3 regions of the Streptomyces sp. NPDC049813 genome follow, and region 3 is predicted to be linked to each of the others. Evidence: riboswitches for the same ligand, from Rfam matches in the RefSeq annotation. Region 3 holds a riboswitch; each other region holds the start of a gene.
What was found. A riboswitch is a leader RNA that binds a small molecule or an ion and turns the genes downstream of it on or off. The one in region 3 is predicted to bind cobalamin.
Positions count from the first base shown of each region.

Region 1 (5,499 bases), on a different contig from region 3:
CCCCTGACGGCTGCCGTACCGCGCAGGCGTCTCAAAAGGCCGTGTCCCGCCCGTTCGATCCGGGGCCGAACGGCCCTCCCCAGAGCGATGATCGGGGCCTGGTGTCCCTATAAAAATAGAGCCCTCACAGGGTTGGCTGGGTCCCATGACGCTCACCTACGAGGACACCACCTCCGGCCTCACCGAACACTCCGTCGGCGGCACCCTCGTGGTCGCGCCGCAAGGGGAGATCGACATGGCGGTGGTGCCCGGGCTCACGGCTCGCCTCGACGTGCTGACCGCCGACCCGCTGCCCGACCTCGTGCTCGACCTGCGCGCGGTGACCTTCGTCGATTGCGCGGGGCTCGGCGCGCTGTGCCGGGCCCGGACCCGGGCCGTCGCCGCCTGCGGGCGGCTGCGGCTCGTCACCGACGACGAGAGCGTCTTGCGGGTCCTGCGGATGACCGGCCTGGACTGGGCCTTCGACATCTCCCCGGCCCTGCCGTGGGAGATGGCCGCGCGGACGGGGTGACGCGGCCCGTTACGGGGCCCGTGCGGGCCGGGCCTGCCCGTAGGCGCCCTCGGATCGCCGGCGGACGACCGGATAAGGTGCGCGCGACGGCAGCAGTGGTACCAGGAGGGGACGCGTGACCGACACCAGCGAGACCCAGCCCCCCGACAGCCCGGTCCAGGAGACCCTGCCGGGCCTGCTGCGACGGGTGATGCGCTTCATCCCGCTCGTCGCGCCCGTCCTGTTGTGGAGCGTGCCGTGCTGGGTCCTGTTCCACGCCGGTCAGCACTGGTCCACGCCCGTCACGCTGACCGGCACCGTGCTGTGCGGACTCGCCCTGATCACCATGCCGTTCGCCATGATGCGCGGCCACGGCCGGCGCCAGCAGGACCGGGCGGCGATCGTCGGGGACACGCTGCTCGGCGTGGGCTGGGTGGTGTTCACCTGGTCCGTCGTCCTCGGCGTCCTGTTGCGGCTCGCCCTGGCCGTGGGCGGCGTCGGGACGGGCCAGGACCGGGCCCGCGCCGTGACATGGGCGATCCTCGGTGTGGCGGCCGTGCTGCTCGTCTGGGGGTACGCCGAGGCCCGCCGGGTGCCGCGGGTGCGCCACCTGGAGGTGCGGCTGCCGCGCCTGGGAGCCGGGTTGGACGGCACGCGCGTCGCCCTGATCACGGACACGCACTACGGCCCGCTCGACCGCGCCCGCTGGTCCGCGCGGGTCTGCGAGCGGGTGAACTCCCTGGAGGCCGACCTGGTCTGCCACACCGGCGACATCGCCGACGGTACGGCCGGCCGCCGCCGCCCCCAGGCCGCCCCGCTCGGGACCGTCCGGGCCTCCCGGGCCCGGGTCTACGTCACCGGCAACCACGAGTACTACAGCGAGGCCCAGGGCTGGGTCGACCTCATGGACGAGCTGGGCTGGGAGCCGCTGCGCAACCGCCATCTGCTGCTGGAACGCGGTGGTGACACCCTCGTGGTCGCCGGTGTGGACGACGTCACCGCCGAGTCGTCCGGGCTGGCCGGACACGGCGCGCATCTGGCCGGGGCCCTGCAAGGCGCCGATCCCGAGCTGCCCGTGCTGCTCCTGGCGCACCAGCCCACGTTCGTCGACCGGGCCGCAGCCGGTGGCGTCGATCTCCAGCTGTCCGGCCACACGCACGGCGGCCAGATCTGGCCCTTCCACTACCTGGTCCGCCTCGACCAGCCGGCTCTCGCGGGCCTCAGCCGGCACGGCGCCCGCACCCTCCTCTACACCAGCCGCGGCACCGGTTTCTGGGGTCCGCCGTTCCGCGTCTTCGCACCCAGCGAGATCACTCTGCTCGTGCTCCGCTCACCGCAGCGGTCCGGCTGAGCCGCTCACGGTCGTCCCGCACGGTTCCGGCCCCGCGACGGGCCGGGCCCGGCCTCCCCGTTCCGCCACCCCGCCTCGGGATCAGCGCTGAGCCCGACCCGGCCGGTCCGCCTTCTCCTGCGCGTCGAGCAGTTCCTCTCCTTGTTCGAGCCCCCAGCTCCCGAGTGCCGCCAACGTGCCCTCGACCAGACTGCGTCCCCCTCCGGGTTTCATCCCGGCGCGGCGGTGCCGGGCGTGCCCGCGCTGCCCGTGTCCGGGGCGGAGTGACGGGGTGCCGGCTGCGGTCCGTCCGGAAGCAGCGGCGTCCCTTGCGTGGCTCATCTCACAATCCGGATCCTGGACGGTGCGGGTGTCGGCCGGCGCCGCCTCGTAGGGTGGCGTCCGCAGTCGGTTCGTCCTGTCCGCCAGGCAGGGCGTCGCAAGAGGGAACCCGGTGGGAATCCGGGACTGCCCCGCAGCGGTGAGCGAGAACGACCGCCGTCATACGCACTGGCCCCCGAGACAGGGGGCTGGGAAGCGACGGCCAGTAGGTGTCCCGTCCGGTCCGGACGGACGTGCTCGCGAGTCCGAAGACCTGCCGACTGCCCGTGTGCGTACGACGCGTACGCGGACATCCCGGTGACCTCGTGGGCGGGTCGGCGTACACATGCGGCGGACGACCGTGCCTCGGCGCGGGCAGCCCGCGGTGTGTGACTCCTTCGTGCGTGCGGGTCCCCGGGATCCCAGGGATACGTCTCTCGAAGGAGATCTCCGTGACCACGAAGACCGCCGCTGCCGCCGCGACGGCGCGGGCCACCGTGTACGGCTACCCCCGCCAGGGCCACGACCGCGAGCTGAAGAAGGCGATCGAGGGGTACTGGAAGGGCCGCGTGAGCGCCGCCGCCCTCCGCTCCACCGCCGCGGACCTGCGCCGCACGAACTGGCGGGAACTCGCCGCCGCGGGCCTCGGTGAGGTGCCCACCGGCGACTTCTCGTACTACGACCACGTCCTGGACACGAGCGTCATGGTCGGGGCCGTCCCGGCGCGGCACCGCGAGGCCGTCGACGCGGACGCCCTCGACGGGTACTTCGCCATGGCCCGCGGCACCCAGGACGTCGCGCCGCTGGAGATGACCAAGTGGTTCGACACCAACTACCACTATCTGGTGCCGGAGTTGGGGCCGGACACGGTGTTCACCGCCGACTCCGCCAAGCAGGTCACGGAGCTGGCGGAGGCCCTCACCTTGGGGCTGGCCGCCCGCCCCGTCCTCGTCGGTCCGGTGACCTACCTCCTGCTCGCCAAGCCCGCGCCCGGTGTCGCCGCCGGCTTCGATCCGCTGACCCTGCTGGACCGGCTGCTGCCGGTGTACGCCGAGGTGCTGGCCGACCTCCGCGCGGCGGGCGCCGAATGGGTGCAGCTCGACGAGCCCGCCCTGGTCCAGGACCGCACCCCGGCGGAGCTGAACGCCGCCGCCCGCGCCTACCGCGACCTCGGCGCCCGCACCGACCGGCCCAAACTGCTGGTGGCCTCCTACTTCGACCGGCTCGGCGCGGCCCTGCCGGTGCTGGCCAAGGCGCCGGTCGACGGCCTCGCCCTCGACTTCACGGGCGCCGCCGCCGCGAACCTGGACGCCCTGGCGGCCATCGGCGGGCTGCCCGGAAAGCGACTGGTCGCCGGGGTCGTCGACGGCCGCAACGTGTGGGTCGACGACCTCGCCGGGTCCCTGGCCACGCTCGGCACCCTGCTCGGCCTCGCGGACCGCGTCGACGTCGCGGCGTCCTGCTCGCTGCTGCACGTCCCGCTGGACACGGCGCCGGAACGCGACATCGACCCGCAGATCCTGCGGTGGCTCGCCTTCGCCCGGCAGAAGACCGCCGAAGTGGCCACCCTCGCCCGGGGGCTCGCCCAGGGCACGGACAGCATCAGGGCGGAACTGGCCGCCAACAAGGCGGATCTGGCCTCGCGGGCCGCCTCTCCCCTCACCCGCGATCCGGCCGTCCGGGCCCGCGCGGCGGCGGTGACGGACGCGGACGGCCGCCGCGCGCAGCCGTACGCCGAGCGGGCCGCCGCCCAGCGCGCCCACCTCGCGCTGCCGCTGCTGCCGACCACCACCATCGGCTCGTTCCCGCAGACCGCCGAAGTGCGGTCCGCCCGGGCCGGCCTGCGGGCCGGACGCCTGGACACCGCGGACTACGAGGCACGCATCAGGGACGAGATCCGCGACGTCGTCTCCTTCCAGGAGAAGACGGGCCTCGACGTCCTCGTGCACGGCGAGCCCGAACGCGACGACATGGTCCAGTACTTCGCGGAGCAGCTCACCGGATACCTCGCGACGCGGCACGGCTGGGTCCAGTCGTACGGCACGCGCTACGTCCGCCCGCCGGTCCTGGCCGGGGACGTCTCCCGGCCGGAGCCGATGACGGTGCGCTGGACGACGTACGCCCAGTCGCTCACGGACCGGCCGGTCAAGGGCATGCTCACCGGGCCGGTGACCATGCTCGCCTGGTCCTTCGTCCGCGACGACCAGCCGCTCGGCGACACCGCACGGCAGGTCGCCCTCGCCCTGCGCGACGAGGTCACCGACCTGGAGACGAGCGGCACGTCGGTCATCCAGGTCGACGAGCCAGCGCTGCGTGAGACGCTTCCGCTGCGCGCCGCCGACCGCGCCGCGTATCTCGCCTGGGCCACGGAGGCGTTCCGCCTCACCACCGCGGGCGTGCGGGCCCGGACGCAGATCCACACGCACATGTGTTACGCGGAGTTCGGGGACATCGTCCAGGCCATCGACGATCTCGACGCCGACGTCATCAGCCTGGAAGCGGCCCGCTCCCACATGCAGGTCGCCCATGAGCTGGCGGAGCACGGCTATCCGCGTGCGGCAGGGCCGGGTGTCTACGACATCCACTCCCCCCGCGTCCCCGGCGTGGCGGAGGCATCCGCCCTGCTGCGCACGGGACTTGAGGCCATCCCGGCCGAGCGGTTGTGGGTCAACCCCGACTGCGGCCTGAAGACCCGCGGCTGGCCCGAGACCCGTATCTCCCTGGAGAACCTCGTGGCGGCTGCGCGTGCCGTCCGCGCCGAGCTGGGCGCGGCCAGGGCCTGACGGCGGCACGGGAACGCGTCGGGCCGGGGTGCCTGCCGCCCCGGCCCGACGCGTCGTATCACACGGCGGGGTGGGTCACCGGGAAGGTGCTCGCCGTGCGGTCGCCGTCCCGGTCAGGCCGGCGGCGGCTTCGTGGCGGTGCGTCGGCCGCGGTGCCGGGGGTGGCTCTGGCGCGGCGGGCGGCTGAGGGTGATCTGCCGCATCAGCTGCTGGAAGCAGGCGAGCGCGGCCAGCGCGGGCAACGCGGCCGCTGCCGCGTCCAGCGGCCGGTGCCGGGCCTGCGCGACGCACAGCACCATGGCGACGACCGAGAACAGCAGCACGACCGCCCATGAGTGGGCGGCGCGGCGCCGGTGCAGCCCGGCGCGCAGGACCGACAAGGAGGCGACGATCCAGGGGCCGTAGATCAGCAGCGGCCAGGCGTTCACGGTGTAGGACGTCGTGCGGTGCACGGCGAGTTGGCGCAGCGGGTGGTAGCTGACCATGCCGCCGAAGACACACACGGCGGAGACCGTGACGGCGGCGACGGCGGCGATCACCACGCTGGTCAGCCGCAGCAGACCGGCGCCGGTGGC
Region 1 covers NZ_JBITLI010000014.1:72,675-78,173, forward strand. Annotated here, with positions in the region: gene ACIBW6_RS26230 (amidohydrolase family protein) at 1-7, shown strand, start outside; gene ACIBW6_RS26235 (STAS domain-containing protein) at 146-511, shown strand; gene ACIBW6_RS26240 (metallophosphoesterase) at 627-1,841, shown strand; cobalamin riboswitch at 2,213-2,438, shown strand; gene metE (5-methyltetrahydropteroyltriglutamate--homocysteine S-methyltransferase) at 2,594-4,924, shown strand; gene ACIBW6_RS26250 (DUF2637 domain-containing protein) at 5,038-5,499, opposite strand, start outside.
Region 1: linked by a shared signal. The riboswitch ahead of metE (5-methyltetrahydropteroyltriglutamate--homocysteine S-methyltransferase) and the one ahead of cobN (cobaltochelatase subunit CobN) in region 3 are both predicted to bind cobalamin.

Region 2 (5,499 bases), on a different contig from region 3:
CAAGCGCCTGGTCGAGCGGGGCCGTGACGTCGTGGTCCTGCTCGACTCGCTGACCCGGCTGTGCCGCGCGTACAACACCGCGGCCCCCTCCTCGTCCGGCGGCGGCCGCACCCTCTCCGGCGGGGTCGACGCGGCCGCGCTGCTCGGCCCCAAGCGCCTGTTCGGCGCGGCCCGCGCCACGGAGGAGGCGGGTTCCCTGACGGTCCTCGCCACCGCCCTGGTCGACACCGGTTCGCGCGCCGACGACTACTTCTTCGAGGAGCTGAAGGGCACCGGCAACATGGAGCTGCGCCTGGACCGTGCCCTCGCCGACCGCCGCGTCCACCCCGCCGTCGACCTCGCCCCTTCCGGCACCCGCCGCGAGGAACTCCTGCTGTCCGCCGCGGAGTCGGCGGCCGTCCGCGGGCTGCGCCGGGCCCTCCAGGGCCGCGACCCCCACAGCGCCTACGAGTCGCTGCTCGACACGCTGCGCCGTACCCCGGACAACGCCGCGTTCCTGCGCCAGGTCCACTCGACGGTCCCGACCCGCTGACACCCGGCCGGATGCGTAATACTCGCTTCATGACTTCGATCCTGACGCGCCCCGGCCGCGACCCGGCCGTCACGGTGCGGCGGGCCACCGCGGGCGACGCCAAGAGGCTGACCCGGCTCGTGCGCGGCTCCCGCGCCTATGAGGGGCAGTACGCGTCGATGGTCGCGGGCTACCGGATGGGGCCCGACTACATCGAGGCGCACCGGGTCTTCGTCGCGACCGACACGGCGCGGGACCGTCCCGCCCGCGTTCTCGGCTTCTACGCGCTGCTCCTCGCCCCGCCGGAGCTGGACCTGATGTTCGTCGCGAACGACGCCCAGGGCCTGGGCATCGGCCGGCTGCTCGTCGCCCACATGCGCGAGGAGGCCGCCGCCGCGGGCCTGGACCACGTCCGGGTCGTCGCGCACCCACCGGCCGAGGGCTTCTACCGCAGCGTGGGCGCCGTGCGCACCGGCACCGCAGCCGCCCGTCCGCCCGCCGTCGCCTGGGACCGCCCCGAACTCGTCCTCCCCCTCACGCCCGCGGTGTGAACTCCGCCGCGGTCGCAGGGGTTCCGCCCTCGCCGCCCACGGCGCACACTCGGTGGCATCCGAGCGGGCGGCAATGCGGCAAGGAGGCCACATTGGGCGGCAGCGAGACGCGGGGCGAGGCGTTCGACGTGATCGTGGAGATCCCGCAGGGGTCCCGGAACAAGTACGAGATGGACCACGAGCTCGGGCGGATCCGGCTCGACCGGATGCTGTTCACCTCGACCCAGTACCCCGCGGACTACGGCTACATCGACGGCACGCTCGGCGGCGACGGTGACCCGCTGGACGCGCTCGTGCTGACCGCCGACGCCACGTTCCCCGGCTGCACCATCGAGTGCCGGGCCATCGGCATGTTCGTGATGAGCGACGAGAAGGGCCCCGACGAGAAGATCCTCTGCGTCCCCGCCCACGATCCGCGCCACGCCGCCATCCAGGACATCGAGGACATCCCGGAGTTCGACCGCCTGGAGATCACCCACTTCTTCGAGGTCTACAAGGACCTGGAGCCCGGCAAGTCGGTGGACGGCTCGCACTGGGAGGGCCGGGACAAGGCCTACCAGGAGATCGCACGGGCGCGCGGACGCCGGCCGGCCTGACCGCCCGTCGGCGCCGGCGAGCGCGTCGACTAGGGTGATCGGGCCGTGGTGCTCGGGAAGACCGGTGACGGCCCCCAGGGGTCAAGTCCGGAGCGGCCCTCGCCACTGTGATCGGGCCCCGCTCCGCCCCCGGGACGGCGCGGGACGCACCGCTCCACCGTGCCACTGGCCGCCGCCCGGCGGCTGGGAAGGCCGGAGCGGCGTGGCACGCCCGTAAGCCAGGAGACCGGCCACGGCATCTCACGAAGTGATTCCACGAGGTGCTGGAGCGTGATCAAGGCATGACCTTGCCCGGAAACTCCCCTGCGCGGCCCGCCGGGCCGCCCGCCTTCCGCTGGCGCCGCGAGGACACCGTGCGCACCGCGGGGCTCCTGGCGGTGATAGCGGCCCTGCACGTCGTCGCGTTCGGCGTGCTGTTCCTGCTCGTCGTCCCCGAGCACTACGAGGTCGGCAACAAGGCCTTCGGCATCGGCCTGGGCGTCACCGCGTACACCCTCGGCATGCGGCACGCCTTCGACGCCGACCACATCGCGGCGATCGACAACACGACCCGCAAGCTGATGGCGGACGGCAGACGACCGGTCTCCGTGGGGTTCTGGTTCGCGCTCGGCCACTCCAGCGTGGTCGTCGCGATGGCCGCCCTGGTCGCGGGCGGGGCCGCCCTCGCGGGCATCCTGCTGAACGACGAGTCCCGCACCCACCAGGCGCTCGGTGTCGTCGGCACGACCGTCTCCGGTACGTTCCTGTACCTCATCGCCGCCCTGAACCTCGTCGCCCTGCTGGGCATCCTGAAGGTCTTCCGGGCGATGCGCGGGGGCTCGTACGACGAGCGGGAGCTCGAAGCGCACCTGGACTCCCGGGGTTTCATGAACCGTGTGCTGGGCCGCTTCACCCGGTCGATCACCCGGCCGGGACAGATGTACCCGCTCGGCTTCCTCTTCGGGCTCGGCTTCGACACGGCGACCGAGGTGACGCTGATGGTGATGGCGGGCAGCGGCGCGGCGGCCGGGCTGCCCTGGTACGCGATCCTGTGCCTGCCGCTGCTGTTCGCGGCGGGCATGAGCCTGTTCGACACGCTCGACGGGACGTTCATGAACTTCGCGTACCAGTGGGCGTTCTCGAACCCGGTGCGCAAGGTGTTCTACAACCTCACCATCACCGGCCTGTCGATCGCGGTCGCGTTCTTCATCGGCACGATCGAGCTGGTCGGCGTCCTGCACGAGAAGCTCTCCCTCTCGGACGCGGTGACCGGCTGGATAGCCGGGCTCGACCTCGACAACGTCGGCTACGTCATCGTCGGCCTGTTCGTGGTGGTCTGGGCGGCGGCGCTCGCGTACTGGCGCCTCGCCCGGGTCGAGCAGCGGTGGTCGGCCCGGGTCGCCGGGAGCGGCTGAGCGCGGGCCGTTCACGCGACGCGGGCCGTTCGGCCCCCCACCCGGGGTCACTCGGCCCGCTCCCGGCGGCGGTGTCCGCTGCGATAGTGCTGTGCAGAGCCTCCCGTGCCCTCGCTCTCCCGCCGCGGCGCATGGTCGAGGCCCGGGCCCGCCGGCCGCAGAAGGGGGAACTGCGGCCGGCGGGCCCGGTCACGGGCACCGGCGGACCGCCCGTCCCGGCACGTCAGGGACGCTCCGGCGACGGCGGGAGCGATAGGGTGTCGCGTCGAACCGCAGCCGCCCGAACACGCAGGAGTACGCACGTGACCGTAGCCACCGACTCGTCCGAGGCCGTCCTGCCGTCCAGCGCGGACGCCGGGCAGGCGCCTGCCGCGGAGCCGCGGTCCACGACCGAGGTGCCGCAGGCGCGACCGGCCGGCTCCGGTGCGGACGAGAACTTCTGGCAGCCCCCGGCCGCCGGACGCGACGAGGAGCCCCAGGACGGCGCGGAAAGCGCGGCCGACGAGGATGACGAGCCGGGCGCAGGCGACGTGGCGGAGGCCGTCGTCGCCGACGCCCGGGCGTTCGGCGGCTACGCCCGGACCGGCGGCTGGACCTTCGCCCTGAAGGTGGCCCGCAGCGTCCGGCCCGGCGGCCAGAGCGCCGGCGAGACACCCAAGGTCTCGGCGCGCAGGTTCGCCGAGCTGGCGGAGTGTTCGGCCGACCGCGTCATGCGCTTCTACAAGGCGTGGGACCGGGCGGCGGACGACGGGGTGGTGCCCCAGTTCGAGGCCCTGACCCCGGGCGCCGGCATCGAACTGCCGGACGCCGAGCTCTGGTTGTCCTACTACGTGTCGCGCTCCAGCGCCGGTTCGGTGCGCGGCCAGGCGATCACCGAGGCCGCGGAGGCCGAGGGCATCCGGCCGACCAAGGCGCTGGAGGTCGCCGAGAACCCGACGGCGCTGCGGGCCGCGATCCTCGCCGACCCGGGCACGGCGGAGGCCGCCCGCAAGGCGCTGATGGACCGCCTCGGCGAGGACCCGGCGCTCCGTTCGGGCCTGGCCCGCGACATCGTGCGGGCGGACGAGCTGAAGAAGGCCGTCGCCGAGGAGTCCAGGACCGGCGACCGGCTCGAGTACGTCCGCAGGATCGCCGAGGAGGGCGAGGTCAAGACGGCGGCGGGGCAGAAGATCGAGGCGCCGGCGCAGCTGCGCGAGGAGGCCGAGCGCCACCTGTCCCTGATCGACGAGCTGGACGAGGACGAGGAGGCGGGCGAGTGGGCCCGCGAGGCGTACGACTCGGTGCGCACGCTCGTCGCGGAGGCCGTCGAGTCCGATCCCGAACTGCGGGTGCAGGAGCGGCGCGCGAAGTTCTACAGCAGCCTGCAGAAGGCCACGAAGGCCTTCGAGGAGCTGACGTTCGACGACGTCCAGGAGATCGACGCGATCTACGAGGACGACATGGTGCGGCGCCTGGAGGAGCTCCAGGCGGCCCTGTCGGTCTGCATCACGGCGCTCCAGGCGGCGCAGCAGAAGGACTGACGCCTCCGCGCGCACGCATGGCCGGTGCCCGGTCTCCCCTGGTGGGAGGCCGGGCACCGGTGCGTTCCCAGGGCGATGTAGCGCGGATCACTCCCGCCGACCCCAGCGAAACGTTGCCGTTTCGCTAGCGTCGACGTAGGCTCGTCGAGTCGAGAACGAAACCGTTTCGTTCCTTTATCCGGCGCCGTCGCGCACGGGTCCGCGGCCGCGCGTGCGCTCCCGCACCCACGCGGCGCCGGCGACGTCCTCGCTCCCCGTGACCTCTCTGGAGTGGCCTCACATGTCCCAGACGACCCTGGCCGGCGCCACCGGCACCTCAGCCCCGCCCGGCGCCCCGGCCTCCCGCAGGCGCTGGTGGATCCTGGGCATCATCGGCATCGCGCAGCTGATGGTCGTGCTCGACGCGACCATCGTGAACATCGCGCTCCCCTCCGCCCAGCAGGACCTCGGCTTCACCGACGGCAACCGGCAGTGGATCGTCACCGCGTACGCGCTGGCCTTCGCGTCGCTGCTGCTGCTCGGCGGCCGCATCGCCGACCTCTTCGGGCGCAAGCCCGCCTTCCTGATCGGTGTCGCGGGCTTCGCCGGCGCCTCCGTCCTCGGCGGCGCCTCCACCAGCTTCGGCATGCTGGTCACGGCCCGCGCGCTCCAGGGCGTCTTCGGCGCGCTGCTCGCCCCGGCCGCGCTGTCCCTGCTCAACACCACGTTCACCGACGCCAAGGAGCGGGCCAAGGCCTTCAGCGTCTACGGCGCGATCGCCGGGGCCGGCGGCGCGGTCGGGCTGCTGCTCGGCGGCGTCCTGACCGACACGCTCGACTGGCGCTGGACGCTGTACGTGAACCTCGTCTTCGCCGTCGCGGCCTTCGTGGGCGGCTGGGTCCTGCTGAGCGGCCACCGCGACGCCGCGGGCGCCAAGCTGGACCTGCC
Region 2 covers NZ_JBITLI010000007.1:116,785-122,283, reverse strand. Annotated here, with positions in the region: gene rho (transcription termination factor Rho) at 1-532, shown strand, start outside; gene ACIBW6_RS17135 (GNAT family N-acetyltransferase) at 562-1,062, shown strand; gene ACIBW6_RS17130 (inorganic diphosphatase) at 1,155-1,658, shown strand; cobalamin riboswitch at 1,688-1,908, shown strand; gene ACIBW6_RS17125 (HoxN/HupN/NixA family nickel/cobalt transporter) at 1,940-3,052, shown strand; gene ACIBW6_RS17120 (hypothetical protein) at 3,355-4,572, shown strand; gene ACIBW6_RS17115 (MFS transporter) at 4,853-5,499, shown strand, end outside.
Region 2: linked by a shared signal. The riboswitch ahead of ACIBW6_RS17125 (HoxN/HupN/NixA family nickel/cobalt transporter) and the one ahead of cobN (cobaltochelatase subunit CobN) in region 3 are both predicted to bind cobalamin.

Region 3 (5,499 bases):
GTGGTGGCGCGGCGCTCGTCGCCGTGCTCGGCGAGGTCGGCCTGGGTGTGGGCGCGGACGTGGTTGTGCTCGGCCGGTTCGTCGAGGGAGGCGGCGAGGCGGACCGCGTCGTCGAGCAGGCCGATGGTGTGCGGGAACGCGTCGCGGAAGAAGCCGGAGATGCGCAGGGTGACGTCGATGCGGGGGCGGTTCAGCTGCTCGTACGGGATCGCTTCGAGGCTCGTCACGCGGCGGGAGGCGTCGTCCCAGACCGGGCGGACGCCCAGCAGGGCGAGGGCCTCCGCGATGTCGTCGCCCGCGGTGCGCATCGCGCTCGTGCCCCAGAGGGAGAGGCCCACGGAGGTGGGGTACCGGCCGTCGTTGTCCGTCCTGTAGCGCTCGATGAGGGAGTCGGCCAGGGCCTGGCCCGTCTCCCAGGCGAGGCGGGACGGGACCGCCTTGGGGTCGACGGAGTAGAAGTTGCGGCCGGTCGGGAGGACGTTGACCAGGCCGCGGAGGGGGGAGCCGGACGGGCCTGCCGGGACGAAGCGGCCTTCCAACGCGCGTACGGAGTTGTCGAGTTCGGCGGTGGTCGCGTCGAGGCGGGGGACCACTTCCTTGGCGGCGAAGGTGAGGATCTGGTGCACGGGGCTGTCCTGGGCGCCTGTTTCATCCGTGCCCGGGGTCTGCCGCCTTGCCCACCCTGCCGCCCCAGGCGGCAGATTGCCCAAGGTGGTACCCACCTGGGCGGGGTCCCAGTCCACCGCCTCCATGGCTTCAACCAGGGAGCGCGCCACCGACTCCGCCTCGTCGGCGTCGGTGCGGGTCGCCTTCGACTCGTCCAGGCCCAGTGCTTCGCGCAGGCCCGGCAGGGCCTGCGTGCCGCCCCAGATCTGGCGGGCGCGCAGGATGGCGAGGACGAGGTTGACGCGATCGGCGCCGGCCGGCGCCCGGCCGAGGACGTGCAGGCCGTCGCGGATCTGCGCGTCCTTGACCTCGCAGAGCCAGCCGTCGACGTGGAGCAGGAAGTCGTCGAAGCCGTCGTCGTCGGGCCGGGCCTCCAGGCCGAGGTCGTGGTCGAGCTTCGCGGCCTGGATCAGGGTCCAGATCTGGGCGCGGATCGCGGGCAGCTTCGCCGGGTCCATCGAGCTGATCTGGGCGTACTCGTCGAGGAGTTGTTCCAGGCGGGCGATGTCGCCGTAGGAGTCGGCGCGCGCCATCGGCGGCACCAGGTGGTCGATGAGGGTGGCGTGGACGCGCCGCTTGGCCTGGGTGCCCTCGCCTGGGTCGTTGACCAGGAACGGGTAGACCAGCGGCAGGTCGCCGAGGGCCGCGTCGGGGGCGCAGGCGGCGGACAGGCCCGCGTTCTTGCCGGGCAGCCACTCCAGGTTGCCGTGCTTGCCGAGGTGGATCATCGCGTCGGCGCCGAAACCTCCGTCGTCGGCGGAGGCGGCGATCCAGCGGTAGGCCGCCAAGTAGTGGTGCGAGGGCGGCAGATCCGGGTCGTGGTAGATCGCGATCGGGTTCTCGCCGAAGCCGCGCGGCGGCTGGATGAGGACGAGCAGGTTGCCGCGGCGCAGGGCCGCCAGCACGATGTCGCCCTCGGGGTTGCGGGAGCGGTCGAGGAACATCTCGCCGGGCGGCGGGCCCCAGTGCCGCTCGACGGCGTCGCGCAGTTCCTGCGGCAGCGTCACGTACCAGCGCCGGTAGTCGGCGGCCGGGATGCGGACGGGGTTGCGGGCGAGCTGCTCCTCGGTCAGCCATTCCTGGTCGTGGCCGCCCGCGTCGATGAGCGCGCGGATCAGCTCGTCGCCGTCACCGGAGGCGAAACCGGGGATCTCGGCGGTGTCCCCGAAGTCGTAGCCCTCGGCGATGAGCCGCTTGAGCAGGACGATCGCGGAGGCGGGGGTGTCCAGGCCGACCGCGTTGCCGATCCGGGAGTGCTTGGTCGGGTACGCGGACAGGACGAGGGCCAGCTTCTTGTCCGCGGCGGGGATGTGGCGCAGGCGGGCGTGGCGGACGGCGATCCCGGCGACGCGGGCGGCGCGCTCGGGGTCGGCGACGTAGGCGGGCAGGCCGTCCTCGTCGATCTCCTTGAAGGAGAACGGGACGGTGATGAGGCGCCCGTCGAACTCCGGTACCGCGATCTGGCTCGCGGCGTCCAGCGGCGAGACGCCCTCGTCGTTGGCCGCCCAGTCCGCGCGGGACGAGGTCAGGCACAGGGCCTGGAGGATCGTCACGTCGAGGCCGGTGAGGGCGCCCGCGTCCCATGCCTCGTCGTCGCCGCCCGCGCTCGCCTCGGCGGGGCGGGTGCCGCCCGCCGCGAGGACGGTGGTGACGATGGCGTCGGCGGGGCGCAGCGCGTCGATCAACTCCGGTTCGGGGGCGCGCAGCGAGGCCACGTAGAGCGGCAGCGGGCGGGCTCCGGCGCGCTCGATCGCGTCGCACAGGGCGCCGACGAAGGCGGTGTTGCCGCTCATGTGGTGGGCGCGGTAGTAGAGCACGGCGACGGTCGGCCCCGCGGTCTGCGACGGCGTGCGCTCCAGGGGGCCCCAGGTCGGCGCGGAGGCCGGGGGCTCGAAGCCGTGGCCGGTCAGCAGGACCGTGTCGGAGAGGAACGCCGCCAGCTGGGCGAGGTTGGCGGGACCGCCGTGCGCCAGGTAGGCGTGGGCCTCGGCGGCGATGCCGACGGGGACGGTGGAGGCCGCCATCAGCTGGGCGTCCGGGGCCTGTTCACCGCTGAGCACGACCAGCGGGAGACCGGCGGCGGTCAGCCGGTCGATGCCGTCCTGCCAGGCGCGGACCCCGCCGAGCAGGCGGACGACGACGAGGGCGACCCCGTCGAGCAGCGCGTCCAGCTCGCTCGCCACGTCGATCCGGGAGGGGTTCGCGAAGCGGTACGTGACCGGGGCGCCGGCCGCGGTGTTCGCCGCGCGGGCGCTGAGCAGGTCGGTGTCGGACGTCGACAGGAGCAGGAGCTGCGCGGGCCGTGAGGGCTGCTGGGGCATGCGTCGGCTGGCCTTCCTCGGGGTGTCCGCGCCCCGGGTGGGTTCTGACGGCGGGAGTTCCTGGCTCACCCTCTGCGTATGAGAGGGCTCACAGTGGCGGGACCGCGCCGGAATCGCACCGGGCTTCCTCCCCTGTCGCCGTCGCTGGCGATGGTGGCGGGCCGGACAGGACCGCCGCGGTCATCGTACGGGTCGGGGGCATGACCTGGTACGGGAAGCCGGTCACACCCGGTGGGTATGCTCCGTCGCATGCCCGCCTCCCCCATACCCGTCGGCCCCGACACGTCCGGAACGCCCGGTACGTTCCGGGGCGACGCGTGTCCCGGCGCGCTGCGGCTGCACGCGGCGGACGACGGTTTCCTGGCGCGGGTCCGCATCCCCGGCGGGGTGCTCGACGCGGCCGGGGCGCGGGCGCTAAGTGACGCGGCCCGCCGGCTCGGCGACGGCTCGCTGCACCTCACCTCGCGGGGGAACGTGCAGCTGCGCGGGGTGCGGGACGGGTGCGGCGGGGAGCTCGCGGAGCTGCTCGGCGCGGCCGGGCTGCTGCCGTCGCCCGCGCACGAGCGGGTCCGCAACGTGGTGGCTTCGCCGATGTCCGGGCTCGACGGTCTCGGGTCCGTGGACGTACGGGCCTGGCTGACCGGGCTCGACGCGGCGGTGCTGGCGAGTTCCGTGACGCCCGCGCTGTCCGGCCGGTTCCTCTTCGGGCTCGACGACGGCCGCGGGGACGTGGCCGGTCTCGGCCCGGACGTGCTGCTGCGCGGCTGCCCGGACGGTTCCGCGGTGCTCGTGGTCGGCGGGGCGGAGTTCGGGGTGCGGTACGAGGACGCGGCGCGGGCCGCGGTTCTCGCGGCGGAGGTCTTCGTCGAGGCCGCGCGCGACGTCCCTGCCCGACGGGTCTGGCGGGTCCGAGAACTGGGCCTGCCCGCGCCGGAGTTGACCACTCGCCTGCACGCGGCGCTCACAGAGGGCGGCATCGAGACCAGCCCTGCCAGGGGCGCGGGGAACTGCGCGACCAGCCACGACGGCGTCGCACGGGCCGATCAGCACGCCACCGGCAACGGTGCGAAGGCCACGGGGCTCCGCCCCGGACCCCGCTCCTCAATCGCCGGAGGGGCTGAATTCGACGGGCCGTCCGCTCGAACGCCGCTGCCCCCAGAGGGCGCTGAATTCGACGGGCCGTCCGCAGAAGCCGGCGCGGCCGGACAGGGTGCGGGGGCCCTCACCGTGACCCCCCGGTTCGGCGCGGTCACCGCCGCACAGTGGCAGGCCCTCACCGACCTGGCCGCCCAACTCCCCCCAGGAGAACTCCGCCTGACCCCCTGGAAGGACATCGTCATCCCCGGCGCCACAACAGCACAGGCAGCGGAGCTGACCCGCACGGGCCTGGAGACCGACCCCGCGTCCCCCTGGACCCGCGTCGGCGCCTGCATCGGCCGCCCCGGCTGCGCGAAGGCCCACGCGGACGTGCGGGCCGACGCGACGGCCCAGCACCCGCACCTGCCCACCTACTGGTCCGGCTGTGAGCGCCGCTGCGGTCACCCGGCCGGACCCTACGTCGACGTCGTGGCCCGCCCCGACGGCACGTACGCCGTCACGACCGAAAGAGCCGAACCCCGTGTATGACTACGAGAAGGACGGCGCCGCGATCTACCGCGAGTCCTTCGCCACCATCCGCGCCGAGGCGGCAGCCGGCCTCGCGGAGCTGCCCGCCGACGTCGCCCAGGCGGCGGTCCGCATGATCCACGCCTGTGGTCAGGTGGATCTCGTCCGGGACATCGGCCACTCCGCCGGTGTCGTGGCGAAGGCGCGGGCGGCCCTGCGCGGCGGGGCGCCGATCCTGTGCGACGCGCGGATGGTCGCCAGCGGCGTCACCCGCAAGCGGCTGCCCGCCGACAACGAGGTCCTCTGCACGCTGAACGAGCCGGAAGTCCCGGCGCTCGCGGCCGAGTTGGGCACGACGCGCAGCGCCGCGGCCCTGGAGCTGTGGCGGGACCGGCTGGACGGCGCCGTCGTCGCCATCGGCAACGCGCCGACCGCCCTCTTCCACCTCCTGGAGATGATCGGCAAGGGCGCGCCGCGGCCCGCCGCGGTGCTCGGCATCCCGGTCGGGTTCGTCGGGGCGGCGGAGTCCAAGGACGCGCTCGCCGCGAACGAGTTCGGCCTGGAGTACCTGATCGTGCGCGGGCGCCGGGGCGGCAGCGCCATCACCGCCGCCGCGCTCAACGCCATAGCGACCGAGGTGGAGATCCAGGCATGAGCGACTCCCCCACCACCACCGGGAAGCTGTACGGGGTCGGGCTCGGGCCCGGCGACCCGGAGCTGATGACCGTCGCCGCCGTGCGCGCCATCGCCGGCGCCGACGTCATCGCGTACCACTGCGCCCGGCACGGCCGGTCCATCGCCCGCTCGATCGCCGCGGAGCACATCCGGGACGGGCAGATCGAGGAGCGGCTGATGTATCCGCTCACCGTCGAGACGACGGACCACCCCGGCGGGTACCGCGGCGCGC
Region 3 covers NZ_JBITLI010000006.1:132,737-138,235, forward strand. Annotated here, with positions in the region: gene cobN (cobaltochelatase subunit CobN) at 1-2,987, opposite strand, end outside; cobalamin riboswitch at 3,019-3,145, opposite strand; gene ACIBW6_RS15535 (cobalamin biosynthesis protein CobG) at 3,237-4,613, shown strand; gene ACIBW6_RS15540 (precorrin-8X methylmutase) at 4,606-5,247, shown strand; gene ACIBW6_RS15545 (precorrin-2 C(20)-methyltransferase) at 5,244-5,499, shown strand, end outside.